DNA from 3 places in the Pseudomonas sp. DCB_BI genome. Region 3 is predicted to be linked to each of the others. Evidence: predicted binding sites of a transcription regulator. Region 3 holds the regulator's gene; each other region holds the start of a gene.
The links. The regulator FliA, encoded in region 3, starts transcription of late flagellar genes. The targets are predictions, from matches to a motif close to CTAAAGTTTNNNNNNNNNNNGCCGNTAA.
Positions count from the first base shown of each region.

Region 1 (3,237 bases), 270 kb from region 3:
CCATCACTCCACGGGGTTGTACGGAAAGGGGTCGATTCTAACGGCGTTGCGGATAAATTTACAGTGGGGCGACAGCTTCTGACGACAAAGCGACAAGAACTTTCGCAGGCGCGACGGATATCTTTTGCGGTATGACCTGGCAGCAGACTGATGGCTTCACGGCACCTTCGCACCGGGCACGGCGGTAGCCGGGTTCGCCGCCGCCGGTGCTGGCGCAGCGACCGGCGCCACTTGCCCTGCCGGCTTTTCCACCGGTTTCTCAACCACCGCCACCCGATCCAGCTCGATATTCACCCGCCGATTCCGCGCTCGATTCGCCGCACTGTTGTTCTTCGCCAGCGGATAACGCTCGCCATGGAAGCGCACGGTAATCTGCTCTTCCGCCACCCCATGGGCCTTCAGGTAGTCGGCCACTGCCAATGCCCGGCGGCGCGACAGGTCGCGGTTGGTCAGGCGGTTACCGCTATTGTCGGAGTGGCCGTTGAGCTCGACATGATTTACCGTCGGGTCGGCTTTCATGTAGTCGAGGATCACGTCCAGCCGAGCCTTGGCCGCCTCATCCAGCTCGATACCGCCCCCCGGGAAACCGACTTGGGTCTGGCGCACCTGATCGTAATTCATCGGCAGCAGCTTGCCGGCACATACCTGGTAGTCGTTGTAAGCCTTGGCGAAGCTGACCGGCAGCACCCGCACTTCCATCGGCCTGCCCGCCTCTGCAGTGTAATTGCGCACCACCGTGCTGCGCCCATCAAGCAAGCCATTGATCAGGCGGCTGGCCTGGCCCTGGGACGAGCTGAACAGCACACCCGTGCGGGCCAGGCGCACATTACCCAGGTTGATATCGCCCCGCCCCGGTTGCCAGGGCGCCGCTGCCGCCAGCAAACTGGCGTTGCCGGCCCCCAGCACGTTACTGTCCGAGCGCAGCTGGAACACGGGCTGCTCGCCCGCTCGGCGCACGAATTCACCACTGCCAAAACCGTCGATCGGCTGGATCAGGCGACACTCGAACTGGTCACCCTCGACCCTCCAGGCAATGTTCTCCATGCGCGTCTGGAAAGTCAGTGCGCCGGCCGGCAGGCTGGCGAACAGGGTCAAGAGGGCTAGGTAACGCTGGCGCACGGGCGGCTCCACAAATTCTGACGGCTTACCTGCAGGCTATCGGACGCTGTCCGGAAAACTTGATAGCCGTGCTCGCCCCGGGGTTTTCCGGTAGGATTGGGGCTTGAGTTCGACCCGCCTGGAATCCCCAATGTCCGATCGCCTGACCCTCCTGCGCCCCGACGACTGGCACATCCATCTGCGCGATGGTGCCGTCCTGCCCCACACCGTTGGCGATGTGGCGCGTACCTTCGCCCGTGCCATCATCATGCCCAACCTGGTTCCTCCGGTGCGTAATGCCCAGCAGGCCGATGAGTACCGTCAGCGCATTCTGGCTGCCCGCCCGGCCGGCAGCCGCTTCGAGCCGCTGATGGTGCTGTACCTCACCGACCGCACCAGCCCCGAGGACATCCGCGCGGCCAAGGCCAGCGGTTTCGTGTACGCCGCCAAGATGTACCCAGCCGGCGCCACCACCAACTCCGATTCGGGCGTGACCAGCCTCGACAACATCTTCCCAGCCATAGAGGCACTGGCGGAAGCTGGTATGCCGCTGCTGGTGCATGGTGAAGTCACCCGCAGCGAGATCGACGTGTTCGACCGCGAAAAGCGCTTCATCGACGAGCACATGCGCCGTCTGGTCGAGCGCTTCCCGACGCTGAAGGTGGTGTTCGAACACATCACCACCAGCGACGCCGCGCAGTTCGTCACCGAGGCCCCGGCCAACGTCGGCGCGACCATCACCGCCCAGCACCTGCTGTACAACCGCAACCACATGCTGGTTGGCGGCATTCGCCCGCATTTCTACTGCCTGCCGATCCTCAAGCGCAACACCCACCAGGTGGCGCTGCTGGATGCGGCCACCAGCGGCAACCCGAAGTTCTTCCTGGGCACCGACTCGGCTCCACACGCTCGTCACGCCAAGGAAGCCGCCTGCGGTTGTGCCGGTTGCTACACCGCCTACGCGGCCATCGAGATGTACGCCGAAGCGTTCGAGCAGCGTAACGCGCTGGACAAGCTGGAAGGCTTTGCCAGCCTGCACGGCCCGGCCTTCTATGGCCTGCCAGCAAACACCGACACCATTACCCTGGTCCGCGAAGAATGGACTGCCCCGGACAACCTGCCATTTGGCGAGCAGACCATAGTGCCACTGCGCGCCGGTGAAAAACTGCGCTGGCGCCTGCTGGAGGAAAACGCGTGAGCGAAGACCTCTACGAAGACGACCTGGACACCCAGGGCAGCAGCGGTTCGCGCCACCCCATGGCCGAGCGCTTCCGCGGCTACCTGCCGGTAGTGGTGGATGTGGAAACCGGTGGTTTCAACAGCGCTACCGATGCATTGCTGGAAATTGCCGCCGTTACCATCGGCATGGACGAGAAAGGCTTCCTGTTCCCCGAACACACCTACTTCCACCGCGTGGAGCCGTTCGAGGGCGCCAACATCGAGCAAGCGGCGCTGGAGTTCACCGGGATCAAGCTGGACCACCCGCTGCGCATGGCCGTCAGCGAGGAGAGCGCGCTGACCGATATCTTCCGCGGTGTGCGCAAGGCGCTCAAGGCCAATGGCTGCAAGCGGGCGATCCTGGTCGGTCATAACAGCAGCTTCGACCTGGGTTTCCTCAATGCGGCAGTGGCGCGCAATGACCTGAAGCGCAACCCGTTCCACCCGTTCTCCAGCTTCGACACCGCTACCCTCGCCGGCCTGGCATACGGCCAGACCGTGCTGGCGCGGGCCTGCCAGAGCGCCGACATCGACTTCGACGGGCGTGAGGCGCACTCAGCGCGTTACGATACCGAGAAGACGGCCGAGCTGTTCTGCGGCATCGTCAACCGCTGGAAAGAAATGGGCGGCTGGCGCGACTTCAACGACTGAGTCAGGGTTCTGGGGCCGCTTCGTACGCCCCAAAGCCAGGCACAAAAAAACCGGCCACCAGGGCCGGTTTTTTCATGCACGCAGCAATTACAGCTTGCCGGCGTTCTCGCTCAGGTAGGCAGCAACGCCTTCTGGCGAAGCGTTCATGCCTTTGTCGCCTTTTTTCCAGTTGGCAGGGCAGACTTCGCCGTGCTCTTCGTGGAATTGCAGGGCGTCGACCAAGCGCAGCAGCTCGTCCATGTTACGGCCCAGTGGCAGGTCGTTGATGAT
Region 1 is NZ_JAPFCG010000002.1:69,699-72,935, forward strand. Features, by position in the region: gene OO258_RS02660 (flagellar protein MotY) at 157-1,119, opposite strand; gene pyrC (dihydroorotase) at 1,250-2,296, shown strand; gene rnt (ribonuclease T) at 2,356-2,967, shown strand; gene OO258_RS02675 (peroxiredoxin) at 3,055-3,237, opposite strand, start outside.
Region 1: the regulator FliA is predicted to act here: its motif matches at 1,156-1,183, upstream of OO258_RS02660 (flagellar protein MotY).

Region 2 (3,237 bases), on a different contig from region 3:
GCGTACGGCTTGGCATCGGTGTGGCCGCTGATGCTGATCTTGTTCGGCACTGCCTTGATGGTGTCTGCCATGGCCAGCAGGATGTCTTCGAAGTATGGCTGCAAGCGCGCACTGCCGATGTCGAACATCGGCCGGTTCTCGGCGTCCATGATCTGAATACGCAAGCCGTCCTGGGTGATTTCGAACAGGATCTGGTCCTTGAACTTCTGCAGCTGCGGGTTCTCTTCCACCTTGTTCTGCAGCTCTTGCAGCAGCAGCTCCAGGCGCTCGCGCTCGACCTGCTCGGCCATGGTCTCGACCTGCTCCTTGTTCAGCTCGACCGTGGTGTCGGGAGTAGGTTCGGACTTCACTTCCGGATTGATGGTCTTTTCCGGTGCCAGCTCAGGAGAGCCGCCCAGGTCGATGACATAGGGCGTGCCGCTTTCCGAAAAGCCGATCGGGTCCTTGAAATAGCCAGCAATCGCAATCTTCTGTTCCGGCGTGGCCGTGGACATCAGCCACAGCACCAGGAAGAACGCCATCATCGCCGTAGCGAAGTCGGCGAAGGCGATTTTCCAGGCGCCGCCGTGGTGGCCGCCGCCAAAGCGCTTTACGCGCTTGACGATAATGGGCTGGTTGTTCTCCATGACTCAGCGACCGCGAACCGCTTGTTCCAGTTCGGCGAAGCTCGGGCGGTGCTTGGGGTACAGCACCTTGCGCCCGAACTCGACCGCCAGCGAAGGCGGCATGCCCGAGGCCGAGGCTACCAGCGAAGCCTTGATCGATTCGTACAGGTTCAGCTCTTCCTTGGCATCGTGCTCCAGGCACTTGGCCAGCGGGCCGAAGAAGCCGTAGGCCGCGAGAATACCGAAGAAGGTACCGACCAGCGCCGCACCCACGTGCATGCCGATGGCCGCCTGGTCACCCTCGCCCAGCGAAGCCATGGTCACCACGATACCCAGTACCGCCGCAACGATACCGAAGCCAGGCATGCCGTCAGCGATGCCGGTCACCGCGTGGGACGGGTGTTCCAGCTCTTCCTTCATGCTCAGCAGCTCCATGTCGAACAGGCCCTCGAGCTCGTGGGGGGCCATGTTGCCGGTGGACATGATGCGCAGGTAGTCGCAAACGAACGCGGTCATGCGCTCGTCGGCCAGCACCGTCGGGTACTTGGCAAAGATCGGGCTGGCTGAAGCGTCCTCGATGTCGGCCTCGATGGCCATCATGCCTTCGCGACGGCTTTTGTTGAGTATCTCGTATACCAGCCCCAGTACCTCCAGGTAGAAGGCATGGCTGAAACGCGAGCCGAACATCTTCATCGACTTCTTGATGACGTGCATGGTCATGTGGCCAGGGTTGGCCTGCAGGAATGCACCAAAGGCCGCACCGCCGATGATCAGTACTTCGAACGGCTGGATCAGCGCTGCGATCTTGCCGTGGGAGAGCACGTAGCCGCCGAGCACGCTCGCGAATACGACGATGATGCCGATAATTTTAGCCATAGGTTCAAAGCACTTGCTGTCGTGGTCAAGGGGAGAGACGAGAGCTTTAAAACTCTTCTTCTACTTATCGGCAGAACTGCGCCAGACTATAGCCACATAATACGAAAAGCCAGTTCGGACTGATGTCAATATGCCAATTGAAACCAAGGTGCCCGCTCAGGCCCCGCGTACGCTAGAGGCCTGGGTAAAACTGCTCGAAAGCGTTCGTATTCCCGTGCCGAAGCATAGCTACGACCGGGTCATGGCCGCCATCCACGATAGCCGCCGCTCACTGCGCGACATCGCCGAACTGATGCAGGATAGCCCGGCCTTGGTACTGTCGGTGATACGCGAAGCCAATCATCCCACCAATGCGAGCCTGGCAGAGCCCGCCGAAAGCCTGGAAGTCGCCCTCAACCGCCTGGGCCTGGAACGCAGTGAAGAACTGCTCAAGCGCCTGCCTGCGGTGCCTGTCGAAGAGATCCCGCCGGTGCTCAGCCAGTTCCAGCTGATCAGCCAACACGCCTCGCAGCAGGCCAGCGGCTTGTTCGCCAGTCGCCTGGCGCGGCTGTGGCAGGAAATTCACTGGGGCAGCCTGTTGTTCCTGTCACCCCTCTGGCCGCTGGCCCTCGCCTACCCCAAGCTGCTCGACACCTGGGAGTTGCGGGTTATCCATAAAGGGGAAGAGGCCGCCCACGTCGAGGAAGAACTGTTTGGCGTGCGCATCATGGCGCTGTGCCGGACCATGGCCGAGTACTGGCGCTTGCCCCAGTGGGTCACCCAGGGGTACCGCCTGCTGCTGGAAGAGCGCGAGCAACTGGCCCAGGTGCTGAGCATCGCCCGCGACGAAGACCTGCTCAGCCAGCAACACCGCCTGGACGCCGAGCCCGGCCTGCGCCGCTGGTTCAACCAGCCGGCCAATACCGTACTACTGGCCAACAACCTGGCCCTGGCGGCACAGGTCGGCTGGGACAACCCGCACCTGCTGCGCTGGCAGCTACTGACTGCGCTGTACCTGCAAACCTCGCTGGAGGACGTCCAGCAGCAGGTGCACCAGCAGGCTGCCGCGAGCGCCCGGCGCCACGCCCGACACGCGCTGTTCCATCCGGCCGAAGCGCTGATCTGGCCGTGGCACCAGCGCCGCCCGCATCCGGACATGCTGGCCCCGCCACCGCCCAGCAGCGAAGAGCTGGCGCGCTGGCGCACTCAGTGCCAGCACCTGCTGGCCCAACCCAGCCCGTTCACCAATACCGTGCACCTGGCCACCCAGGCCAAGGAAGCCCTGCTCGCCTGCGGCATGCAACGCATCATGCTGCTGGGCCTGGACAAGGCCAGCGACTCCCTGCGGGTGCAGCAGATTGCCGGCCTGCCCAAGGAGGCTGGCGCGCTGGCGCTCCAGGTATCGGAGAACAAACTGCTGCAAAAGCTGCTGAGCCAGGCCGGGCAATTGCGCATCACCCCGGAAAACCACAGCCAGTTCTCGGCTCTGCTACCCGCACCGCTGCGGGCCCTGTTCCGCAGCGAACATGTGCTGCTGCGCTCGCTGGCGGTCAACGACCAGGTGCTGATGCTGCTGGTGGCCGACCAGGGTTGCCGGCCATTGGCCGATATCAGCGTGCAAGCCTTCGGCAAGACCGCGCAATGCATCGAGCGGGCGCTGTCGGTGTTTGCCAACCGCAAAGTCTGAGCCTTGCGCTACAATCGCCCTTCTTTCCACACTGGAGACCGTGGATGACTGACTTTTCCGGCCTGCCGCTGGTGATCGACGCCGCAGACC
Region 2 is NZ_JAPFCG010000021.1:3,462-6,698, forward strand. Features, by position in the region: gene motB (flagellar motor protein MotB) at 1-626, opposite strand, end outside; gene motA (flagellar motor stator protein MotA) at 630-1,481, opposite strand; gene OO258_RS21270 (HDOD domain-containing protein) at 1,612-3,147, shown strand; gene OO258_RS21275 (rhodanese-like domain-containing protein) at 3,192-3,237, shown strand, end outside.
Region 2: the regulator FliA is predicted to act here: its motif matches at 1,546-1,573, upstream of motA (flagellar motor stator protein MotA).

Region 3 (3,237 bases):
CCGCGCATTCCTGACGACCTGCACCTGCCGCGGGGCCACCAGCTGGTCAGCCGGGCGGTGAACGTGCAGCAGCAGGACGAGCCCAGCGAAGAGGCCATGGCCGACATGTTCGCTGATCTCTACCACAACCCACGGCGAGCGGGTTGACCATGAAGTGTGTGCAAAGTAGCTATGCCAAGGGGTACGCAGAATTGCCCTACGTGTGGCCTGAGTCCCAGCGAGACAAGGTAAAGAACAGACATGGGTAGCATGCATCCCGTACAGGTGATCGCCGTGACCGGTGGCAAAGGTGGCGTCGGCAAGACTAACGTTTCAGTGAACCTGTCCCTGGCGCTGGCCGAGCTCGGCCGCAGGGTCATGTTGCTGGACGCCGACCTGGGCCTGGCCAATGTCGACGTGTTGCTGGGCCTGACCCCCAAACGCACCCTGGCCGATGTCATCGAGGGGCGCTGCGAGCTGCGTGACGTGATGCTGCAGGGGCCCGGCGGTGTGCGCATCGTGCCGGCGGCATCGGGTACCCAGAGCATGGTGCACCTGGCTCCGGCCCAGCATGCCGGGTTGATCCAGGCGTTCAGCGAAATCGGCGACAACCTCGACGTGCTGGTGATCGATACCGCTGCGGGTATCGGTGATTCGGTGGTCAGCTTTGTCCGCGCGGCCCAGGAAGTGCTGCTGGTGGTGTGCGACGAACCCACTTCGATCACCGACGCCTACGCGCTGATCAAGCTGCTCAACCGCGACTACGGCATGAACCGTTTCCGCGTGCTGGCCAACATGGCGCAAAGCCCGCAGGAAGGGCGCAACCTGTTCGCCAAGCTGACCAAGGTCACCGACCGCTTCCTTGACGTTGCCCTGCAGTACGTGGGTGCCGTGCCCTACGACGAGTGCGTGCGCAAGGCAGTACAGAAGCAGCGCGCCGTCTACGAAGCCTTCCCTCGCTCCAAGTGCGCGCTGGCCTTCAAGGCGATTGCCCAGAAGGTCGACAGCTGGCCGCTGCCCGCCAACCCGCGTGGGCATCTGGAGTTCTTCGTCGAGCGCCTGGTGCAACCCACCAGCGCGGGACCCGTGCTATGAACGCCAGCGGCTTCAAGATGTACAGCCGGGCAGCGAAAGATGCCCAGTACGAGCTGATCGAGCGCTATGCGCCGCTGGTCAAGCGCATTGCCTACCACCTGCTGGCACGCTTGCCGGCCAACGTGCAGGTCGAGGACCTGATCCAGGCCGGCATGATCGGCCTGCTGGAAGTGGCCAACAAATACGACGCCAGCAAGGGCGCCAGCTTTGAAACCTACGCCGGCATCCGCATTCGCGGGGCCATGCTCGACGAGGTGCGCAAGGGCGACTGGGCGCCGCGTTCGGTGCACCGCAACACCCGCATGGTCAGCGACGCGATGCGTGCGGTCGAAGCCAGAACAGGCCGTGACGCTAAAGATCATGAAGTTGCTGCCGAACTCCAATTGAGTCTCGATGATTACTACGGGATTTTGAACGACACCCTGGGCAGCCGGCTGTTCAGCTTCGACGACCTGTTGCAGGACGGCGAGCACGAAGGCCTGCATGAGGATGGCGCCAGTGGGCAGGTGGAACCTGCGCGCGGCCTTGAGGATGAGCGCTTCCAGATTGCCCTGGCCGAGGCCATCGCCAACCTGCCGGAGCGTGAGCGCCTGGTGTTGGCGCTGTACTACGACGAAGAGCTGAACCTCAAGGAAATCGGTGAGGTGCTGGGGGTCAGCGAGTCGCGGGTCAGCCAGTTGCACAGCCAATGTGCCGCGCGCCTGCGCAGCCGCCTGGGGGAATGGCGGGCGCGTTGAGCCCGGGTTCGTTGCAGTCGTTTTCCATGTTGTACCGAATTGAATGAATGCGCGCGCTCGGGGGCCGAGCGCGTTTGAGACTGCTTGGAGGTCTACTTGAACAAAGACATGAAAATCCTCATCGTTGACGACTTCTCGACGATGCGGCGGATCATCAAGAACCTGTTGCGTGACCTGGGCTTCACCAACACCGACGAGGCTGACGACGGCACTACGGCACTGCCGATGCTGGAAAACGGCCATTACGACTTCCTGGTGACCGACTGGAACATGCCCGGCATGTCCGGTATCGACCTGCTGCGTAAAGTGCGTGCCAGCGACAAGCTGAAAAGCATGCCGGTGCTGATGGTGACCGCCGAAGCCAAGCGCGACCAGATCATTGAAGCGGCCCAGGCGGGCGTCAACGGTTATGTGGTCAAGCCGTTCACTGCCCAGGTGCTCAAAGAAAAGATCGAGAAGATCTTCGAACGCGTCAACGGCTGAGTCACGTCAGGGGGCGCGCCATGGATTCATCACAAAACTCTTTGGGCGAGTTCGAATCGACCCTGAAGAAGCATGCCCAGGAGTTGGTAGAAAGCCTGGAGCGGGGCCGTTTCGGCGAGGCGGTGCAGCTGATTCACGAGCTGAACCAGACCCGTGATCGCGGCCTGTACCAGGAAGTCGGCAAGCTGACCCGCGAGCTGCACAGTGCCATTGTCAGTTTCCAGATCGACCCGACCATGCCGCAGGCCGAGGAGGTGTCGCAGATTACCGACGCCACCGAACGTCTGTCATACGTGGTCAAGCTCACCGAGGGCGCGGCCAACCGCACCATGGACCTGGTCGAGGAAAGCACCCCGGTGCTCAACGAGCTGGCCAGCGAGGCCAAGGCCTTGAGCGCCGACTGGCAACGCTTCATGCGCCGCGAAGTGGCTGCGCCGGAGTTCCGTGACCTGGTCAAGCGTGTCGACAGTTTTCTGACGCACAGTGCCGAAGGCAACCGCAAGGTGGCCGGCCACCTCAACGACATCTTGCTGGCCCAGGACTATCAGGACCTGACCGGCCAGGTGATCAAGCGCGTCACCAGTTTGGTGACCGATGTGGAAAGCAACCTGCTCAAACTGGTGCTGATGGCCAGCCAGGTGGACCGCTTTGCGGGCATCCAGCATGACCACGATCAATTGCGCGCAGAAAAAGATCGAGAAAAACATCCGACTCGGGGTGAAGGTCCGCAGATTCATGCCGATAAGCGTGAAGACGTCGTGTCCGGTCAGGACGATGTCGACGATTTGCTGTCCAGCCTGGGTTTTTAAGGAGCACGTTTGATGAGCTTCGGCGCCGATGAAGAAATCCTCCAGGATTTCCTGGTAGAAGCCGGCGAAATTCTTGAGCAACTGTCCGAGCAACTGGTCGAGCTGGAAAGCCGGCCCGACGATGCCGACCTGCT
Region 3 is NZ_JAPFCG010000002.1:335,675-338,911, forward strand. Features, by position in the region: gene flhF (flagellar biosynthesis protein FlhF) at 1-147, shown strand, start outside; gene fleN (flagellar synthesis regulator FleN) at 241-1,074, shown strand; gene fliA (RNA polymerase sigma factor FliA) at 1,071-1,811, shown strand; gene OO258_RS03875 (chemotaxis response regulator CheY) at 1,920-2,294, shown strand; gene OO258_RS03880 (protein phosphatase CheZ) at 2,315-3,103, shown strand; gene OO258_RS03885 (chemotaxis protein CheA) at 3,116-3,237, shown strand, end outside.